Regions from separate parts of the Halalkalibacter krulwichiae genome, predicted to be linked through region 3. Evidence: a T-box and tRNA genes for the amino acid it is inferred to sense, from the RefSeq annotation. Region 3 holds a T-box; the other regions hold tRNA genes.

Evidence for each region. A T-box is a leader RNA that pairs with one kind of tRNA and senses whether it is charged. The one in region 3 lies ahead of serS (serine--tRNA ligase), so its partner is inferred to be a tRNA-Ser.
Region 1: it has a tRNA-Ser gene. The T-box ahead of serS (serine--tRNA ligase) is inferred to sense a tRNA for this amino acid. The anticodon was not compared.
Region 2: it has a tRNA-Ser gene. The T-box ahead of serS (serine--tRNA ligase) is inferred to sense a tRNA for this amino acid. The anticodon was not compared.

Annotation. Positions count from the first base shown of each region.
Region 1 covers NZ_CP020814.1:4,289,545-4,296,376, reverse strand. The annotation lists rRNA gene BkAM31D_RS21820 (23S ribosomal RNA) at 1-1,120, shown strand, start outside; rRNA gene rrf (5S ribosomal RNA) at 1,183-1,298, shown strand; tRNA gene BkAM31D_RS21810 (tRNA-Ala) at 1,345-1,420, shown strand; tRNA gene BkAM31D_RS21805 (tRNA-Met) at 1,443-1,519, shown strand; tRNA gene BkAM31D_RS21800 (tRNA-Ser) at 1,529-1,621, shown strand; tRNA gene BkAM31D_RS21795 (tRNA-Gln) at 1,651-1,725, shown strand; tRNA gene BkAM31D_RS21790 (tRNA-Gly) at 1,730-1,804, shown strand; tRNA gene BkAM31D_RS21785 (tRNA-Leu) at 1,822-1,910, shown strand; tRNA gene BkAM31D_RS21780 (tRNA-Arg) at 1,921-1,997, shown strand; tRNA gene BkAM31D_RS21775 (tRNA-Pro) at 2,002-2,078, shown strand; tRNA gene BkAM31D_RS21770 (tRNA-Gly) at 2,093-2,166, shown strand; tRNA gene BkAM31D_RS21765 (tRNA-Ile) at 2,175-2,251, shown strand; tRNA gene BkAM31D_RS21760 (tRNA-Asn) at 2,255-2,329, shown strand; tRNA gene BkAM31D_RS21755 (tRNA-Glu) at 2,337-2,411, shown strand; tRNA gene BkAM31D_RS21750 (tRNA-Val) at 2,421-2,496, shown strand; tRNA gene BkAM31D_RS21745 (tRNA-Met) at 2,539-2,612, shown strand; tRNA gene BkAM31D_RS21740 (tRNA-Asp) at 2,622-2,698, shown strand; tRNA gene BkAM31D_RS21735 (tRNA-Phe) at 2,712-2,787, shown strand; tRNA gene BkAM31D_RS21730 (tRNA-Lys) at 3,025-3,100, shown strand; tRNA gene BkAM31D_RS21725 (tRNA-Leu) at 3,134-3,215, shown strand; gene BkAM31D_RS21720 (DUF4064 domain-containing protein) at 3,348-3,800, shown strand; gene BkAM31D_RS21715 (GNAT family N-acetyltransferase) at 3,975-4,466, shown strand; gene BkAM31D_RS21710 (ATP-binding protein) at 4,531-6,201, opposite strand; gene BkAM31D_RS21705 (ArsR/SmtB family transcription factor) at 6,391-6,832, shown strand, end outside.
Region 2 covers NZ_CP020814.1:237,926-244,757, forward strand. The annotation lists partial or broken gene sigB (RNA polymerase sigma factor SigB) at 1-598, shown strand, start outside; gene BkAM31D_RS01275 (SpoIIE family protein phosphatase) at 769-1,197, shown strand; gene BkAM31D_RS01280 (Tex family protein) at 1,305-3,491, shown strand; gene cmpA (cortex morphogenetic protein CmpA) at 3,583-3,708, opposite strand; gene BkAM31D_RS01290 (SprT family protein) at 3,815-4,264, shown strand; tRNA gene BkAM31D_RS01295 (tRNA-Asn) at 4,386-4,460, shown strand; tRNA gene BkAM31D_RS01300 (tRNA-Ser) at 4,462-4,552, shown strand; tRNA gene BkAM31D_RS01305 (tRNA-Glu) at 4,562-4,636, shown strand; tRNA gene BkAM31D_RS01310 (tRNA-Val) at 4,664-4,739, shown strand; tRNA gene BkAM31D_RS01315 (tRNA-Asp) at 4,748-4,824, shown strand; tRNA gene BkAM31D_RS01320 (tRNA-Leu) at 4,834-4,915, shown strand; tRNA gene BkAM31D_RS01325 (tRNA-Leu) at 4,947-5,033, shown strand; tRNA gene BkAM31D_RS01330 (tRNA-Pro) at 5,058-5,134, shown strand; tRNA gene BkAM31D_RS01335 (tRNA-Gly) at 5,145-5,218, shown strand; tRNA gene BkAM31D_RS01340 (tRNA-Ile) at 5,261-5,337, shown strand; rRNA gene BkAM31D_RS01345 (16S ribosomal RNA) at 5,525-6,832, shown strand, end outside.
Region 3 covers NZ_CP020814.1:17,447-24,278, forward strand. The annotation lists gene guaB (IMP dehydrogenase) at 1-676, shown strand, start outside; gene BkAM31D_RS00070 (D-alanyl-D-alanine carboxypeptidase family protein) at 808-2,115, shown strand; gene pdxS (pyridoxal 5'-phosphate synthase lyase subunit PdxS) at 2,522-3,406, shown strand; gene pdxT (pyridoxal 5'-phosphate synthase glutaminase subunit PdxT) at 3,415-4,005, shown strand; T-box leader at 4,009-4,226, shown strand; gene serS (serine--tRNA ligase) at 4,309-5,589, shown strand; gene BkAM31D_RS00090 (ABC transporter ATP-binding protein) at 5,635-6,645, opposite strand; gene BkAM31D_RS00095 (ABC transporter ATP-binding protein) at 6,620-6,832, opposite strand, start outside.

The DNA of each region.
Region 1 (6,832 bases), 340 kb from region 3:
GCAAAAACACAGGTCTCTGCGAAGCCGCAAGGCGAAGTATAGGGGCTGACACCTGCCCGGTGCTGGAAGGTTAAGAGGAGGGGTTATCCTTTGGGAGAAGCTCTGAATTGAAGCCCCAGTAAACGGCGGCCGTAACTATAACGGTCCTAAGGTAGCGAAATTCCTTGTCGGGTAAGTTCCGACCCGCACGAATGGTGTAACGATTTGGATACTGTCTCAACGAGAGACCCGGTGAAATTATAGTACCTGTGAAGATGCAGGTTACCCGCGACAGGACGGAAAGACCCCATGGAGCTTTACTGTAGCTTGATATTGGATGTTGGTACAGTTTGTACAGGATAGGTAGGAGCCTTGGAAGCGTGAGCGCCAGCTTACGTGGAGGCGTCGGTGGGATACTACCCTGACTGTGCTGACATTCTAACCTCGAGCCGTGATCCGGTTCAGGGACAGTGTCAGGTGGGCAGTTTGACTGGGGCGGTCGCCTCCTAAACAGTAACGGAGGCGCCCAAAGGTTCCCTCAGAATGGTTGGAAATCATTCGTAGAGTGCAAAGGCAAAAGGGAGCTTGACTGCGAGACCTACAAGTCGAGCAGGGACGAAAGTCGGGCTTAGTGATCCGGTGGTTCCGCATGGAAGGGCCATCGCTCAACGGATAAAAGCTACCCTGGGGATAACAGGCTTATCTCCCCCAAGAGTCCACATCGACGGGGAGGTTTGGCACCTCGATGTCGGCTCATCGCATCCTGGGGCTGAAGTAGGTCCAAGGGTTGGGCTGTTCGCCCATTAAAGCGGTACGCGAGCTGGGTTCAGAACGTCGTGAGACAGTTCGGTCCCTATCCGTCGCGGGCGTAGGAAATTTGAGAGGAGCTGTCCTTAGTACGAGAGGACCGGGATGGACACACCGCTGGTGTACCAGTTGTTCCGCCAGGAGCATAGCTGGGTAGCTACGTGTGGACGGGATAAGTGCTGAAAGCATCTAAGCATGAAGCCCCCTCAAGATGAGATTTCCCATGGAGTTAATCCAGTAAGACCCCTTAGAGATGATGAGGTTGATAGGTCTGGTGTGGAAGCGTGGCGACACGTGGAGCTGACAGATACTAATCGGTCGAGGACTTATCCAATATATTCTTGAGTTTCTATTACGCATTATCTAGTTTTGAGAGAACCATTTCTCTTAAATAAGTCTGGTGGCGATAGCGAAGAGGTCACACCCGTTCCCATGCCGAACACGGTCGTTAAGCTCTTCTGCGCCGATGGTAGTTGGGGGCTTCCCCCTGTGAGAGTAGGACGTTGCCAGGCTTTATATTTGGACTAACCTTGTTAGTCCAAATTTATTTTGTCACTTGGGGCCTTAGCTCAGCTGGGAGAGCGCCTGCCTTGCACGCAGGAGGTCAGCGGTTCGATCCCGCTAGGCTCCACCATATATAGTAAATTAGATAGTTTGGCGGTGTAGCTCAGCTGGCTAGAGCGTACGGTTCATACCCGTGAGGTCGGGGGTTCGATCCCCTCCGCCGCTACCATAATCATTCGGAGGAATACCCAAGTCCGGCTGAAGGGATCGGTCTTGAAAACCGACAGGCGGGTTAAACCGCGCGGGGGTTCGAATCCCTCTTCCTCCGCCATATTTTTTAAATGGACAAGTTTTTACTATTGGGCTATCGCCAAGCGGTAAGGCAACGGATTTTGATTCCGTCATGCGTTGGTTCGAATCCAGCTAGCCCAGCCATTTTGCGGAAGTAGTTCAGTGGTAGAACACCACCTTGCCAAGGTGGGGGTCGCGAGTTCGAATCTCGTCTTCCGCTCCATATTGTTTGTTTCCTGTGCCGGGGTGGTGGAATTGGCAGACACACAGGACTTAAAATCCTGCGGTAGGTGACTACCGTGCCGGTTCAAGTCCGGCCCTCGGCACCATATATATTTAGCGCCCTTAGCTCAGCTGGATAGAGTGTTTGACTACGAATCAAAAGGTCGGGAGTTCGAATCTCTCAGGGCGCGCCATTTACGGGAAGTGGCTCAGCTTGGTAGAGCACCTGGTTTGGGACCAGGGGGTCGCAGGTTCAAATCCTGTCTTCCCGACCATGAAATCTAAATATGCGGGTGTAGTTTAGTGGTAAAACCTCAGCCTTCCAAGCTGATGTCGTGAGTTCGATTCTCATCACCCGCTCCAATGAATATGGGCCTATAGCTCAGCTGGTTAGAGCGCACGCCTGATAAGCGTGAGGTCGGTGGTTCGAGTCCACTTAGGCCCACCATATTCCACAGTAGCTCAGTGGTAGAGCAATCGGCTGTTAACCGATCGGTCGTAGGTTCGAGTCCTACCTGTGGAGCCATTTTCCTGGCCCGTTGGTCAAGCGGTTAAGACACCGCCCTTTCACGGCGGTAACACGGGTTCGAATCCCGTACGGGTCACCATAATATGTTGGAGGATTAGCTCAGCTGGGAGAGCACCTGCCTTACAAGCAGGGGGTCGGCGGTTCGATCCCGTCATCCTCCACCATAGAATTTTTAGGAAACACATCATTCGATTACTTTATAACGACGCGGGGTGGAGCAGTCTGGTAGCTCGTCGGGCTCATAACCCGAAGGTCGGTGGTTCAAATCCGCCTCCCGCAATACCATTTTGGTCCGGTAGTTCAGTTGGTTAGAATGCCTGCCTGTCACGCAGGAGGTCGCGGGTTCGAGTCCCGTCCGGACCGCCATTTTTTATATTTAGGCTCAGTAGCTCAGTTGGTAGAGCAATGGACTGAAAATCCATGTGTCGGCGGTTCGATTCCGTCCTGAGCCACCATTTTTTGTAGTGAGCCGAATAAACTTACGAGCGTAACATCGTCCGTAAGCTACATGAAATACTTCATCGTAATATCTACGAGCCATTAGCTCAGTTACGAGCGTTACATCCTGAAATACTTCGAGTTGTTCCGACACAGCAGGCTGCGAAGCCGATCTAGTAGAGGAAGGAACAGGGGAGACGACAGAGCGTAACATCGTCCGTAAGCTACATGAAATACTTCATCGTAATATCTACGAGCCATTAGCTCAGTTGGTAGAGCATCTGACTTTTAATCAGAGGGTCGAAGGTTCGAGTCCTTCATGGCTCACCATTTTAGGTATTTTTTAAAAAATACCATTTATACGCGGGTGTGGCGGAATTGGCAGACGCGCTAGACTTAGGATCTAGTGTCTTATGACGTGGGGGTTCGACTCCCTTCACCCGCATTCCAAAGCAAAGGCTTTTCTAGAAGATGCATTCTTCTAGAAAAGCCTTTTTTGTTTTGTTGTTAATAATTGGAACTTTTTGTGTAACCGTTACGTATAAAAAAGAAAATCTTTCTGACTAAGGAGATGGTTATGAACAATTTCCGGATGAAACGAGTCTTTCTATTGTCTCTGACTTCATTGCTCATCCTCTTCGTTGCTCTTTTCTATATATCACTAAGCGGACCTCTAGAAAAAAGTAGTCTAGCCCAAACAATGTTGATTGAATTGTACAAGAAAGATCCTAAAGTTCAGAGAGACACGGCTAGTGGAACTCTAAAAATGTCACCAGAACAATTTGCTTATGAGACATTGTCCTTTCTAAACAACTATAAGCATTTGCCAATAAGTGCACTAGCCTTCTCAGCTTTTTTACATGTGGTGAGCTTAATTGTTATGAGCAGGAATAAGAATATTTCAGGTAGTTTGTTTATGTGTGCTGCCATTCTATCCTCTTTCCTTATCATTCCAGCACTTTTACAAGTTTACTTAGGATATCTCCTATTAAAAAAAGACACATCACCCATCACAGCGGCTAAGAGTTGATATTCATGATAACTAGTATACTTAGCGGTACGTATTCGAAAAAACGGTCTACAACTCGATCGATTTTAACGGTACTGCTATGGAATAAAGCAGTGCTTTTTTATTGAAATCTTTGGCTTGTATCATGTAAAATAGACACTTGTTATTTTAGTATAATGAATGGCGGTGTAATAGATGAACAGCAAGCCTGTTGTAAAAGAGTATATACATGAGTATCAAGATCAAGTCGTCCAGTTGATTCTTGATATTCAACAAAAAGAATATAATATTGCGATTACAAAAAATGATCAACCAGACTTATTTACAATTGAGGAATTTTACCGACAAGGGAACGGCAATTTCTGGGTTGCTTTATACGAAAATCGTGTAGTTGGCACGATCAGCCTTTTAGATATAGGGGAGAATCAAGTTGCCTTAAGGAAGGTATTTGTCGATAAACACTTTCGTGGTCCGATTTATCAAACGGCAAACCTTTTGTTAGAAACGGTAATGAACTGGTCAAGAGAGAGGAACGTTGGTGCGATTATACTAGGGACGACACCACAATTTAAAGCAGCGCACCGGTTTTATGAGAAGAATGGGTTTATTTCAATCGATCAAGCAGATTTACCTGAGAGTTTTCCAATATTAAAAGTTGATAAAAAGTTTTATAAGTATGTATTTTAGTTGAGTAATAAATGGGAGTGTCTCAAAAGGCTTGGTTAGTCTTTTTGAGACACTCCCAACTTTGTCAATGCACGGTTTGTAGGGTAATCGTAAAGGTTGTTCCTACTCCCACTTCGCTTTCTACATCAATGGTTCCTTCATGGTTTTCAATGATCTGATAGCAGATCATTAGGCCAATACCCGTTCCTTTTTCCTTCGTCGTGTAGAAGGGCTCACCTATTTTTGCAAGGACTTCTTGAGAGATTCCCGTTCCTTCATCAATGACTTGAACCTGAACACGAGCTTCTCGTTTGCGAATTGCAAGGGTGATGTTTCCTCCATCACTTGAGGCTTCAATTGCGTTTTTCACCAAGTTGATAAAAACCTGCTTTATTTTTGTTTCTTCACAGTTGACTATGATTTCATCTGATGGTACTTCTAAGTTGAATTCAATGCTTTTCATATTTGCTTGAGAAGTAAGGAGCAGTTTGACATCGTTCATTAACTGGACTATGTTGTGGTTTTTTCGGTTTTCACTATGAGGTTTAGCAAGCAGTAATAGTTCACTAGAAATTTGCTCAATTCGAGACAATTCATTTTCGATAATGCTGAAGTATTTTTCTTTTTTTTGGCCGGACGTTTTCAGGATGTCGATGAAACCTTTTATAGCTGTTAATGGATTGCGCACTTCGTGGGCAATACTTACCGCTAGCTCTCCTGCTATGTTTAATTTCTCTGATCGAACCATGAGATCTTCATTCTCTTTTTCTTTCGTAAGATCAACAAAAGAATGAAGGATTGCTTCTTTGCCCTCAAAGCTGGTATTGATGGATTTTACTAAAAAGACATGTTTGTTGTCATCAGGCTGCTCTAGTAGAAGTTCCTCAGGGGATTGGTCAAGTTCGGTATCAAAGTAATGAAAGAAAGATTCTAAATCAATTTCAAACTGATTTTTTGCTTCTTGATTTGAAAATAGGATCTCTGACTTTTGTCGTATGATGACTGGCAGTGGAAGCTTATCAATGATCGTACGAAGTTTTTTCTCACTTTGTTCGATTATTTGCTTCTTCCCCTTAATTACGTTATTTTCATTCATTAAATGAGCATTTTTATTGAGTAACTCTTCGTTCTGGCTTTCAATCCGTTGAAGTCTTTCTAATTCATTGGTCGATGGATAACGATGATTCTTCTCATGATAAAAAGGCGATAGACAGTATTCATCGTCTGTCAAAAAATGGGTATGACTCTTCAACAACTCATTCTGAATAAAGGCAGGAGTTGTATACCCACTATAAGGACAGATAGACATGATCTTGTTTTCTCTAATAAATTGATCGCAAGTACACTCATGTAATTTCAGGTCTCTTAAAGCAGAGTGTACGTTTTCAATCGGAACTTTTCCCCAAATGCGTATCGAAAAACCTTGATGAAAATAAGGTTCAAATAAAACATTTAAACGAGATTGCACACCTGTTATATCCAACTTGTCATCTCGTAAATAAAAATCTAATGTATTTAGAAAGATGAGGTTTGAACTAGGAAGCTCTCTTATCGATATTTCTTCCTTAATTTGTTCTATAATCTCTGGTTGATAAATAAAGAAAACAACCGTATCCTCGGTCTTCCCTTCATAGCTAAACTGAACGGCATTCTCGATATATTTATCAAAATCATTATACATGTAAAGAATATGTGCACCTTTTTTGTATAAAGTTTGATCGTTTATAAGTTTCGAAATAGGATGTATCGTCGACATACCGTATTCTCCTCATCACCTGACTTCATTATCTTTATTCTATCATTATTTCTTTTCATATAAAGGTAAAAGAGTCTAGAGATACTTGAATTCGAATTGTTTCGACTTTTTATTCGATATTAATTGAAAATATTATTCTAATTATATAGAATGTAGTAAGTGGAAATAGTTTCCTAGGAGGGTGATAGGGTGGATGTTTTTACGATGACGGGACGAAAAAGAGAAACCTATGATGTTCAAATGGTATATTCGTCGTTATGGGAATGTGCGCTTGGGATTGCGGCTGTTACGAATTCACGATTAATTGATACATTAGAAAAGCCATATTCATATTGGAAAGAGGTGAAAGAATCTCTATCAGAAGAGCTAGTAAATCAGCTTGAGTATGTCGAGACGAACAATACGTGGAAGGCATTGCTACAATTGCTTCACTATACAAAGAACGAGAACATCGAGGCGTTTACTACTCATGTGCAGTCGTTAGACAATGTTCGATTAAAATTTCTATGTCTCCCTTTTGTCGGGGACCGGTTTCAAGATGTAAGGGAAAAGGCTGCTTATGGTGATGAGCGCGCGATTACTGCATTGAAAGAGATAACGAAGGAGAATCCGTTTTTCCCGCAATACATTG
Region 2 (6,832 bases), 220 kb from region 3:
GTATGGTCGGTTTGTTAGCGGCGATGAAGAGATATGATGCTGCATTTGGTAAAAGTTTCGAATCTTTTGCAATTCCGACAATACTCGGCGAAATAAAGAGATTTATCCGTGATAAGACTTGGAGTGTTCATGTACCTCGCAGAATTAAAGAGCTAGGACCGAAAATTAAACAGTCGGTTGAGAAATTAACTTCCGACTTGCAACGTTCTCCCCTAGTGTATGAGATAGCAGAGCATCTTGGTGTCTCAGAAGAAGAAGTGTTAGAAACGATGGAAATGAGCAAGAGCTATCAGGCGCTCTCTGTTGATCGCTCACTTGAAGCGGATCAAGAGGGGGCGAGGTCACTTTATTAGACTTAGTAGGAAATGTTGATTCTGGGTTTGAGGAAGCAGATCGGAAGCTTTTGTTGGAAAAAGCGTTTGAGGTCTTAAACGATCGTGAAAAGGAAATTATCGTCCATACATATTTTCATAATTTCAGTCAAAAGGAAACGGGTGAAAAGTTAGGTATCTCCCAAATGCATGTTTCTCGTTTGCAGCGAAGGGCTCTTGAGAAATTAAAAGAAGCAATTAAAGTTGAACCAACGGAGATCCTTTGATGTTAACACATTACAATGATGAACAAGTAGAGATTGTTGTATATGAGCAGTCTAAGCCTGGCGAAAATTGTTCTGGAGATATTCATGTTGTGATTTAGGATAAGGAATACAGCATTTGTGCAGTTATTGACGGTCTTGGAAGTGGAGAGCAAGCTAGGAAGTCAGCAGAAATGGCTGCTGGTGTTATTAGGAGTCTTCATAGACTCGATGTTGCTCAACTTGTAAAAGCGTGTAACGATGTGTTAGTGAATCATAGAGGTGTCGTTCTAACGATTATTAAAGTGGACTATAATCGACAACTTATCGACTATTGTAATTTTGGTAATATAGGATTCATTTTGTATTTGCCAGATGGTACGACATTTGAACCGATTCCGGCAAGAGGTTATTTATCAGGAAAAAAGCAAGTGATTAAAAGTTCGACTTATCGTTTTTATCAAGGTGCTGTTTTCCTATTGTATTCGGATGGATTAAAGAGGAGACCTGCAAAGGAACGATTACTCCGCATGACGTCTCCTACTGTTGGATTGGAAAATTTATTAGAAAAGGAAAACTATGCTATTGATGATGTAACAATATTAATAGGGAGATTTAAATAAAAGATAGCCTTGGTTATCTCTGTGATAAGAGTATAAAGGCTGTCTTTTTTTTGAGGTGTAAAACTATGCTATGATGATACTAGTCTATTTAAAAATGGGGTGTTGGGATGAATGAAGAAAAGCGTAATGAGACCATTCTTACGATTGCGAAAGAGTTAAATGTTAAAAAAGCTTATATAGAGCAATTAATTACTTTAGTTAATGAAGGAAATACAGTCCCTTTTATTGCTCGTTATCGTAAAGAAATGACAGGTGGACTCGATGAAGTGCAAATTCGTACCACTGTTGAAAAGTGGGAGTATGCAAACCAACTAAGTAACCGTCAAGAAGAAGTTATCCGTCTAATAGATGAACAAGGAAAATTGACTGATGAATTAACATTAAAGATTCAAAAGGCTAAAAAGCTTCAGGAAATTGAAGATTTATATCGACCTTATAAACAAAAAAGAAGAACGAGAGCAACTATTGCGAAAGAAAAGGGATTAGAACCATTTGCGGTATGGTTGTATTCCTTCCCTAAGGATGGTTCGGTTAATGATGAAGCTGCGACATACATATCTGAAGAAAAGGAACTTGGATCAATCGAAGAAGTGATTCAAGGGGCTCAAGATATAATAGCAGAATGGATTTCTGATGATGCTGAGCTTCGCAAAAGCATTCGACAATCAGGCTTTAAAGACGGGAAAATGAAAACTGTTGTAAAAGACAAAGAAGCTGATGAAAAGTCTATCTTTGAAATGTACTATGAGTACGAAGAAGCGATTAGGGCGATTGTGCCACACCGGATTTTAGCAATGAATCGTGGTGAGAAGGAAGGGATTCTACGTGTCTCTTTAGTTTTCCCGAGTGACCGTATCATAGAAGATATTAAAAGGAAAACCATAAGAGATATTCATTCAAAGGCAGCGGCTTTTGTGGCCGAAGCGATTGAAGACGGCTATAAGCGCTTAATAGAGCCTTCGATTGAACGCGATATTCGCAATGAATTAACCGAAAAGGCTGAAGAACAAGCGATTCATATTTTTTCAGAGAACTTAAGGCAATTGCTTCTGCAACCGCCAATGAAAGATAAAACCGTTCTTGGGGTTGACCCAGCTTACAGAACAGGTTGTAAATTAGCTGTAGTTGATGCAACAGGTAAAGTTCTCGATATTGCGGTTATCTATCCAACACCACCGAGAAATGAGGTCGAAAAATCAGCTGTAGTTGTTAAAGAGTTAATTAACAAACATTCAGTTGAAATGATTGCCGTTGGGAACGGGACAGCATCGAGAGAGACTGAACAATTCATTGCCGATGTCATTAAACAGCTTGACGAATCAATTTATTATTTAATTGTCAATGAGGCTGGAGCAAGTGTGTACTCGGCTTCTGAGCTGGGAAGGGAAGAATTCCCTGATTTGAAAGTTGAGGAAAGGAGTGCTGTGTCAATTGCAAGACGCCTACAAGATCCGTTAGCTGAATTAGTGAAAATTGACCCTAAATCCGTTGGGGTAGGTCAGTACCAACATGATGTCTCGCAAAAAAGATTAAATGAGCAGTTAACCTTTGTGGTGGAAACAGCTGTTAACCAAGTTGGTGTGAATGTTAATACGGCTTCAAGTTCATTGTTGCAGTATGTAGCTGGACTATCAAAGGCTGTCGCCAATAATATAGTCAAGCGTCGTGAGGAAGAAGGACGATTTACAGACCGGAAGCAGTTGAAAAAAATTCCTAGGCTCGGAGCGAAAACATATGAGCAAGCAATTGGCTTCCTGAGAATTCAAGAGGGTGATCATCCTTTGGATGCAACGGCTATTCACCCTGAAAGTTATAACGAAGCAGAGAAGTTGTTAAAACAAATTGGTGCAACTGTTGAAGAGATAGGATCAGAAAGAGTAAGGGAGTTATTGCAGAACATTGACGTATCGGGTTTGGCATCAGAGTTAGAAGTAGGTGTACCAACATTAAAGGATATGATCGATAATCTCATGCGTCCGGCACGTGATCCGCGTGACGAAGTAGCCAAGCCATTACTTAAACAAGATGTACTTAAAATGGAAGATTTACAAGTTGGGATGGAGTTACAAGGGACAGTTCGAAATGTGGTTGATTTCGGTGCCTTTGTTGACATTGGAGTGAAGCAAGATGGGCTTGTCCATATTTCTAAATTAACAAACCGTTTCATCAAGCACCCTTTAGAAGTCGTAACGGTAGGAGAGATCGTAACCGTTTGGGTAGAGCAAGTCGATATACAAAAAGGAAGAGTTTCTCTAACGATGAAAAAAACGGAGATGCAAACTGTTTCGTCATAGAATTTGTTAATAATGTATTAAAGTAAGAAGATTGAGGAAGCGTGACGTGTGTTAAATTGTTATTTAGCAACCTCAATCTTCTTCGTTATACTTAAGTTTGGACTTCTAATGATTCTCTTTCTTTATAATAGAACCAGCATTGATTCAGGACTCTAATTTGATAACGGTCTTTTTCTAAATAAGCTTGCTTTAACTGTTGTCTTAGCCATTTAGGCATAGGCAAACAACTCCTTAACGACTTTCGGGATTTAGATTATTATATGAATGAAGGTTTGTCATAGTTGAAGGATTGGTGAAGATTTATGAACGGGAATCATAATCCCATGACGAATAAGCAGTTACAAAAATTGGTGGAGTGTATTTCGGAAGAGTATTTTAAGATACCTTTTTTGCATGAAGCTACTTTTAACAATAGATTACGTACGACTGGAGGGCGTTACTTACTTAGAAGCCACAATATTGAGATTAACCCTAAGCAGTTAATCTATTTTGGAAAAGATGCGTTAGTGGGAATCATTAAGCATGAACTTTGTCACTATCACCTCCATCTTCAAGGTAAGGGGTATCAGCATCGCGATAATGACTTTAAAGATTTAATGATGAAGCTTGGTGCACCTAGATTTTGTGAAACAATTCCGGGAACAAAGAACTCTACTACGAGTAACCACCGGTATCAATGCACGGTTTGTGGGCTGGAGTATAATCGTAAACGTAAAATTGATATTAGACGATATGTTTGTGGAAAATGTAAAAGTAAGTTGAAAAAAATTTAAAAATAGACTTGCGTTTTTCAAAAAGTGTATGCTATATTATAGAAGTCGCTAATGAGTCAGCTGAACAAAAAGTTGATAAGCTTCTAGTGATGTGTTTTAATATTCCAAGTCGTTATAATATTCCACAGTAGCTCAGTGGTAGAGCAATCGGCTGTTAACCGATCGGTCGTAGGTTCGAGTCCTACCTGTGGAGCCAAGGAGAAGTACTCAAGTGGCTGAAGAGGCGCCCCTGCTAAGGGTGTAGGTCGTTTACGCGGCGCGAGGGTTCAAATCCCTCCTTCTCCGCCATTTTTAAATGGCCCGTTGGTCAAGCGGTTAAGACACCGCCCTTTCACGGCGGTAACACGGGTTCGAATCCCGTACGGGTCACCATTCTAGTAATATAGTTAACAGCAAAGTGGAGGATTAGCTCAGCTGGGAGAGCACCTGCCTTACAAGCAGGGGGTCGGCGGTTCGATCCCGTCATCCTCCACCATATATTTTGGTCCGGTAGTTCAGTTGGTTAGAATGCCTGCCTGTCACGCAGGAGGTCGCGGGTTCGAGTCCCGTCCGGACCGCCATTCATCTTTGCGGGTGTGGCGGAATTGGCAGACGCGCTAGACTTAGGATCTAGTGTCTTATGACGTGGGGGTTCGACTCCCTTCACCCGCACTTTTGTTGATTATAATTTGTTGGTGCTAACGCGGTTGTGGCGGAATGGCAGACGCGCTAGGTTGAGGGCCTAGTGGGGGTTGACCCCGTGGAGGTTCGAGTCCTCTCAACCGCACCAAATGTTGTTTGGTATCTATTCAAACGGGAAGTGGCTCAGCTTGGTAGAGCACCTGGTTTGGGACCAGGGGGTCGCAGGTTCAAATCCTGTCTTCCCGACCATCTTTTATATGCGGGTGTAGTTTAGTGGTAAAACCTCAGCCTTCCAAGCTGATGTCGTGAGTTCGATTCTCATCACCCGCTCCAATTTCATAATTGAAGATAGATTCTTTTTTTATGTCTTCTTTTGGGCCTGTAGCTCAGCTGGTTAGAGCGCACGCCTGATAAGCGTGAGGTCGGTGGTTCGAGTCCACTCAGGCCCACCAAAAAAAGTTCTTGACCTTTTAAAGGTTTGATAGTATCATTTTAAAAGTCGCTAATGAGCGGCGTCGAGTTCTTTGAAAACTGAACAAAAGCCAAGCGAAAAGAGATACATGATATCTCGTCAAAGAAATTTACCCGATAGGGCAAATTTCACCTTAAATTTTTTATTGAGCTAATCAGCTTACCATTTTTATGGAGAGTTTGATCCTGGCTCAGGACGAACGCTGGCGGCGTGCCTAATACATGCAAGTCGAGCGGACTAATTAAGAGCTTGCTCTTAATTAGTTAGCGGCGGACGGGTGAGTAACACGTGGGCAACCTGCCCTGTAGACTGGGATAACATCGAGAAATCGGTGCTAATACCGGATAATATCTGAGACCTCATGGTCTTAGACTAAAAGATGGCTCCGGCTATCACTGCAGGATGGGCCCGCGGCGCATTAGCTAGTTGGTAAGGTAATGGCTTACCAAGGCGACGATGCGTAGCCGACCTGAGAGGGTGATCGGCCACACTGGGACTGAGACACGGCCCAGACTCCTACGGGAGGCAGCAGTAGGGAATCTTCCGCAATGGACGAAAGTCTGACGGAGCAACGCCGCGTGAGTGATGAAGGATTTCGGTTCGTAAAGCTCTGTTGTTAGGGAAGAACAAGTATCGTTCGAATAGGGCGGTACCTTGACGGTACCTAACCAGAAAGCCACGGCTAACTACGTGCCAGCAGCCGCGGTAATACGTAGGTGGCAAGCGTTGTCCGGAATTATTGGGCGTAAAGCGCGCGCAGGCGGTCTTTTAAGTCTGATGTGAAAGCCCACGGCTCAACCGTGGAGGGTCATTGGAAACTGGGAGACTTGAGTACAGAAGAGGAGAGTGGAATTCCACGTGTAGCGGTGAAATGCGTAGATATGTGGAGGAACACCAGTGGCGAAGGCGACTCTCTGGTCTGTAACTGACGCTGAGGCGCGAAAGCGTGGGGAGCAAACAGGATTAGATACCCTGGTAGTCCACGCCGTAAACGATGAGTGCTAGGTGTTAGGGGTTTCGATGCCCTTAGTGCCGAAGTTAACACATTAAGCACTCCGCCTGGGGAGTACGACCGCAAGGTTGAAACTCAAAGGAATTGACGGGGGCCCGCACAAGCAGTGGAGCATGTGGTTTAATTCGAAGCAACGCGAAGAACCTTACCAGGTCTTGACATCCTTATGCCCTCCCTAGAGATAGGGATTTCCCTTCGGGGACATAAGTGACAGGTGGTGCATGGTTGTCGTCAGCTCGTGTCGTGAGATGTTGGGTTAAGTCCCGCAACGAGCGCAACCCTTGATCTTAGTTGCCAGCATTTAGTTGGGCACTCTAAGGTGACTGCCGGTGACAAACCGGAGGAAGGTGGGGATGACGTCAAATCATCATGCCCCTTATGACCTGGGCTACACACGTGCTACAATGGATGGTACAAAGAGCAGCGAAACCGCGAGGTCGAGCCAATCTCATAAAGCCATTCT
Region 3 (6,832 bases):
GGTTCGTCAAGTTCGTTCAGACTATCCAGATTTAACAATTGTTGCTGGAAACGTTGCAACTGCACATGCGACACGTGATCTCATTGAAGCAGGAGCAAGTGTTGTAAAAGTTGGAATCGGACCTGGATCTATCTGTACAACTCGTGTGGTAGCTGGGATTGGAGTACCACAAGTAACAGCAGTTTTCGACTGTGCTATGGAAGCTGAAAAACACGGTGTGCCAATAATCGCTGATGGTGGAATTAAATACTCCGGCGATATCGTAAAAGCATTAGCGGCTGGTGGACATGCTGTTATGCTAGGAAGTCTCCTTGCAGGAGTTTCTGAAAGCCCTGGTGATAGAGAAATCTATCAAGGTAGACAATTCAAGGTATACAGAGGTATGGGTTCACTTGGAGCAATGGAAAAAGGAAGTAAGGATCGTTATTTCCAGGAAAATGCTCAGAAATTAGTTCCTGAAGGTATTGAAGGACGTATCCCTTATAAAGGACCATTGCACGATACGATTCACCAATTAGTTGGAGGAATTCGTGCAGGTATGGGGTATTGTGGTACACCAACACTAGAAGATTTAAGAGAAAATGGTGAGTTTATCCGTATTACAGGAGCTGGTTTAAAAGAAAGCCATCCGCATGATGTTCAAATTACAAAAGAGGCGCCGAACTACTCATTATAATAACGTTTTTTTCAAATAGATAGAGACTTCTCTATCTATTTTTTTATATGTACTTATGTTAAAATAACCTTTATGTAAACAGGTATGGAGGTGCAAGTGTGAGTAATTTTTTTAAGAAGCCACTTTTAGTCATGATGTCAGTGGCGCTAGTATTAACATTTTATATTCAACCACAAAATGTTGAAGCGTCAATTGATTTAAATGCAGATGCGGCTATTCTAATTGATGCGGATAGTGGAAAGATTTTATACCAAAAACAGATTGATAGTGTTCTTCCAATTGCTAGTATGACTAAAATGATGAGTCAGTATTTAATCTTTGAAGCGGTTGAAGCTGGCATTATTTCATGGGATCAAGAAGTACCTATAAGTGATTTTGCTGCTGAACTTTCTCATGATAAAAGTCTATCAAATGTTTCATTAAGACAAGATTATGCTTATACAGTTAAGGAATTATATGAATCTGTAACAATCTATTCAGCAAATGCCTCAATGATTGCTCTTGCTGATTTGATTGCTGGTTCAGAAACTGAATTTGTAAAAATGATGAATGCTAAAGCAGAAGAATTAGGACTTGAGGATTATGAGTTTGTTAATTCGACAGGGCTTAATAATAGTGACCTAAAAGGAAACCATCCTGGAGGGACATCTCCAGATGCTGAAAATGTCTTATCTGCTCGTGCAACTGCAAAATTAGCTTATCATTTAATTCATAACTACCCAGAAATAGTAGAAACGGCTACGATTCCAACAAAGGATTTCCAAACTGGCCCAGATACGTTTGAGACTATGGAAAATTGGAACTGGATGGTTTCAGGAATTAAACCAGATTTAGAGCGTTTTGCTTATGATGGAATTGAAGGTTTAAAGACAGGTTCAACGAATACAGCTGGTGCAGCATTTACTGGAGTTGCTAAAAGAGGCGACTTACGTCTAATAGCTGTTGTAATGAGAACTCCTACAAGGGAAGCAAGATTTGTAGAGACAGCAAAGTTATTTGATTACGGTTTTAATCGATTTAGCCAAGTAGAGGTTTTCAGTGAGGGTTTTGTCCCTGAGGGTGAAGATTTAATCCCTGTAGTTGGCGGTAAGGATAGAGAGGTTGGTGTTACGACTACGGCTCCCCTTAAATCAGTAGTAAGAACTGGTGAGGAAGAGAACTATTCTAGTCAATTAGTACTTGATCAAAGTCAACTTGATGAAGAAGGTAGATTGCAAGCTCCATTTGATGCAGGTCATAAAGTAGGGACTCTTGAACTTGTTTACGATGGTGAAGATGCGGAAGAATTCCTATACTCTAATCAAGGTGATGCTGTTGACGTCGTAACAAGTTCAGCTGTCGAGAAAGCTGGATGGTTCTCTATGACGATGAGAGCGGTTGGTGGATTTTTCTCTGGTATATGGACTGGCGTTGTTGACACAGTAAAGGGTTGGTTTTAGTTTTAATAAAATATTTTATAAATAGCTTTTCAGGGGGCGTCTTAAAAGGTCAAAAATAGATCTCTTAAGACGCCCTTTTTTAGTTGCTCCAATATAGTTTAATTACTTTTTTGCTTATGTTTATTGTGTAGAATAGTGACAGGACAAAAAGGGGAAATTGAATTTAAATCAAAAAATAGATTGCGCCTCTTTTAGAAAGAATACTTTATTTTGCTTATTCAAATGTTGTACTATAAACACGGAATAAGACTTCAAATCACAGAACGGCGTAATTCATTCACTGATAATAAGAAAAAAGGGAAAATTCGACCTTTTTTCTTATTATCTTTATGCGGAAATGCCATTTATAAGGTATACTATTAAAGGATGAGCAAACGCTAGAAGCATGTATAGGAGGAAATTAGAAATGAGTCAAACAGGAACAGACAGAGTTAAACGTGGTATGGCAGAAATGCAAAAGGGTGGCGTCATTATGGACGTTATTAACGCTGAACAAGCGAAGATTGCTGAAGCAGCAGGTGCGGTAGCAGTCATGGCATTAGAGCGTGTTCCTGCAGATATTCGTGCAGCGGGTGGCGTAGCGCGTATGGCGGACCCTACAATCGTTGAAGAAGTATTAAATGCGGTATCTATTCCAGTCATGGCAAAAGCACGTATCGGTCATATTGTTGAGGCTCGTGTATTAGAAGCTATGGGTGTTGATTACATTGATGAAAGTGAAGTACTTACACCAGCTGATGAAGTATTTCATTTATACAAGCGTGACTTTACAGTACCATTTGTATGTGGAGCACGTGACCTAGGCGAAGCTTCTCGTCGTATCGGTGAAGGTGCATCGATGATCCGTACAAAAGGAGAGCCTGGAACCGGTAATATCGTTGAAGCTGTACGTCATATGCGTATGATTCAAGGTCAAATTAACAAGGTGAAGCAAATGTCTACAGACGAGTTAATGACAGAGGCAAAGAACCTTGGAGCGTCATTTGATCTTTTATTACAAATTAAAGAAACGGGTAAACTACCAGTCGTTAACTTTGCAGCGGGCGGTGTTGCTACTCCGGCAGATGCTGCATTAATGATGCAGTTAGGCGCTGATGGTGTATTCGTAGGATCTGGTATCTTCAAATCGGACAACCCTGAGAAGTTTGCACGTGCAATCGTAGAAGCAACAACACACTACGAAGATTATGCACTTATTGCTGAGTTATCAAAAGGCCTTGGGACAGCAATGAAAGGGATTGAAATTTCTACTTTAAACCCTACTGAGCGTATGCAAGAGCGTGGCTGGTAAGAAGCATTATGGTTAAAATCGGTGTTTTAGCATTGCAAGGGGCTGTTAGAGAACATGTTAAGTGTTTAGAGGCTCCTAACACAGAAGTAGTTGTTGTAAAGAAGGTAGAGCAGTTAGCTGACCTTGATGGACTAGTCTTCCCTGGAGGGGAGAGCACAACAATGCGTCGCTTAATTGATTTGTACGGTTTCTTTGAGCCATTAAAGCAGTTTGCTGCTGAAGGCAAACCAATGTTTGGGACGTGTGCTGGGTTGATCTTAATGGCTGATCACATCGTTGGACAAGATTCAAGTCATTTAGCAATTATTGATATGAAAGTTCAACGAAATGCATTTGGTCGTCAACGTGAAAGTTTTGAGACAGATCTCCATGTGACAGGTGTAGGCGAAGATATTCGAGCTGTATTTATCAGAGCTCCTCTAATCTTGGAAGTTGGAGAAAATGTTGAAGTACTCTCTAAGTATAATGATGAGATTGTTGCGGCGAGACAAGGAAACTTTCTTGCTTGTTCCTTCCATCCTGAATTAACAGATGACCATCGATTCCACCAATATTTTGCATCAATTGTTGAAGAAGCAAAGGCAAGTAAAGCAAATTAATAGATGAATGCGTTGAAAAGGATTAGTACATACAATTCGTCATTTCAGAGAGCCGGTGGATGGTGAGAACCGGTATGAGGTTGTGTGGAATCCACCTTGGAGTAGAGCATCGAATTGATATTTTCTTTGAAGTGCTCTCGGTTTGCAGCCGTTACCTGCTAAAGTGGTATTGTCAGATGACATGCAACAAGGGTGGCAACGCGGGTGCTCTCGTCCCTTCTTCTTATTAGAAGGGGTGAGGGCTTTTTTTATTGTCTTAGTTTTTGGTAATATATGAATATGTAGATTAGAGGAGGATTTATCATGTTAGACATAAAACGATTACGTAAGGATTTTGATGATATCAAAGCGAGGCTAGCAACTCGAGGAGAAGACATATCTGGTTTAGATAAGTTTGAAGAGTTGGATGAAAAGCGTCGTACAATGATTGTGGAAGTAGAACAATTAAAGAGTAGACGCAATCAAGTTTCACAAGAGGTAGCCCAGTTAAAACGTGAAAAGAAAGATGCTGACCATTTAATTAAGGAAACAAAAGAAGTCTCCGATCAAATCAAAACACTAGATGACAAGCTTAGAGGAGTAGAAGCTGAGCTGGAGGGGATTTTACTTACGATTCCGAATGTGCCACATGAAAGTGTTCCAGTCGGTGATACTGAAGACGACAATGTGGAAGTTCGCAAATGGGGCGAAGTACGCTCATTTGGTTTTGACCCTAAGGCTCATTGGGATCTAGGAACTGACTTAGGCATTCTTGACTTTGAAAAAGCATCAAAGGTAACCGGAAGTCGTTTTGTCGTGTATAAGGGGCTAGGGGCACGTTTAGAGCGTGCACTCATTAACTTTATGATGGATTTACACCAAGAAGAACATGGTTATGAAGAAGTGTTACCTCCATACATGGTTAACCGGGCAAGCATGACAGGTACAGGTCAACTACCAAAGTTTGAAGAAGATGCATTCAAGATTCAAGATCAGGAATATTTCTTAATTCCAACAGCAGAAGTGCCAGTAACGAATTTACACCGTGATGAAATTGTAGCAGCTGATCAACTGCCAATTGCTTATACAGCTTATAGTGCTAATTTTCGTTCTGAAGCTGGTTCTGCGGGACGTGATACAAGAGGGTTAATTCGACAGCACCAGTTTAATAAAGTTGAACTAGTACGATTTGTAAAGCCTGAGAACTCTTATGAAGCACTAGAGCAACTAACAGGACATGCTGAAAAGATTCTTCAATTATTAGAGTTGCCGTACCGTGTATTAAGTATGTGTACAGCTGACCTTGGATTTACAGCAGCTAAGAAATACGATCTTGAAGTATGGATTCCAAGTAATAACTCTTATCGTGAAATTTCTTCTTGTAGTAACTTTGAAGATTTCCAAGCTCGTCGTGCGAACATTAAGTATCGTCCAGAGCCAAAGGCAAAACCAGAATTCGTTCATACCTTAAATGGTTCTGGGCTTGCAGTTGGCCGTACAGTCGCAGCTATTCTTGAAAATTATCAAGAAGAAGACGGTTCTGTTGTTATTCCTAAAGTACTACGACCTTACATGAGAAACGTTGAAAGAATCACAGTAAAATAAAAAGAAGCAACTGACTGCACATGCATGCAGTCGGTTGCTTTTTTATTAATAATTAGGTTTGCGTTTTCCTGATTCAATTTCGTCCATGTAGTGACAAGCAGCCATGTGACCTTCTTTCATATAATTCTCTGCTTTTAACTCAGGAGTATCTGTCTTACATAAATCTGTCGCAAAAGGACAGCGTGTATGGAAACGACAACCTTGAGGGGGATTAATGGGCGAAGGAACATCTCCCTTTAAGATAATACGATCTTTCTTTTTATTTGGATCTGGAACAGGAATAGCAGATAAAAGAGCCTTTGTATAAGGATGTTGCGGGTTATCAAATACAGACGTTTTATCACCAATTTCAACAATTCTACCTAGGTACATTACAATCACACGATCAGAGATATGGCGAACAACGCCTAAATCATGAGAGATAAATAGATACGTTAGTTGAAATTCCTTTTGTAACTTTTTCAGCAAGTTAATTACTTGAGCTTGAATCGAAACATCTAGCGCTGATACAGCCTCGTCACAGATGATTAATTTTGGGTCAACAGATAATGCACGAGCAATCCCAATACGCTGACGTTGACCACCACTGAACTCATGTGGGAAACGATCCGCCTGGTGTGGACCGAGACCAACTGTTTCCATTAACTCACGAATCTTCTCGCCACGCTTTTCACGTGGTACGACATTTTGTATTTCCATTGCTTCTTCTAGTACTTGTCTAACTGTTTGACGAGGATTAATCGATGCATAAGGATCTTGGAAAATGATCTGTAAATCTTTTCTTTTCTTACGCATTTGTCCTTTGTTCAGTGATAATAAATCTTCACCGTCAAAAACGACTTCACCAGATGTCGGTTCATCTAGACGAAGGATCGCACGTCCTGTTGTAGACTTCCCACAACCAGACTCCCCTACAATACTAACTGTTTCACCTTCATAAATGGTAAACGTTACTCCATCGACAGCTTTTACGTGATTGACTGTACGTCCGAGCATTCCACCTTTAATTGGGAAATATTGTTTTAGATCATTAACTTTCAGTAGTTCTTTTTTCATACACGTTCACCTCCGGATTGCCATCCCACTCCTCAGAGTAGATCCAACAGCGAATTTGATTGCCATTTTCATCTTCTTCAAGACCAGGCAAACGCTCTACACAAATATCACTAGCATGCGGGCATCTTGGTGCAAAACGACAGCCTATTGGCATATCTGCAGGACTTGGTACAGACCCTTTAATAAC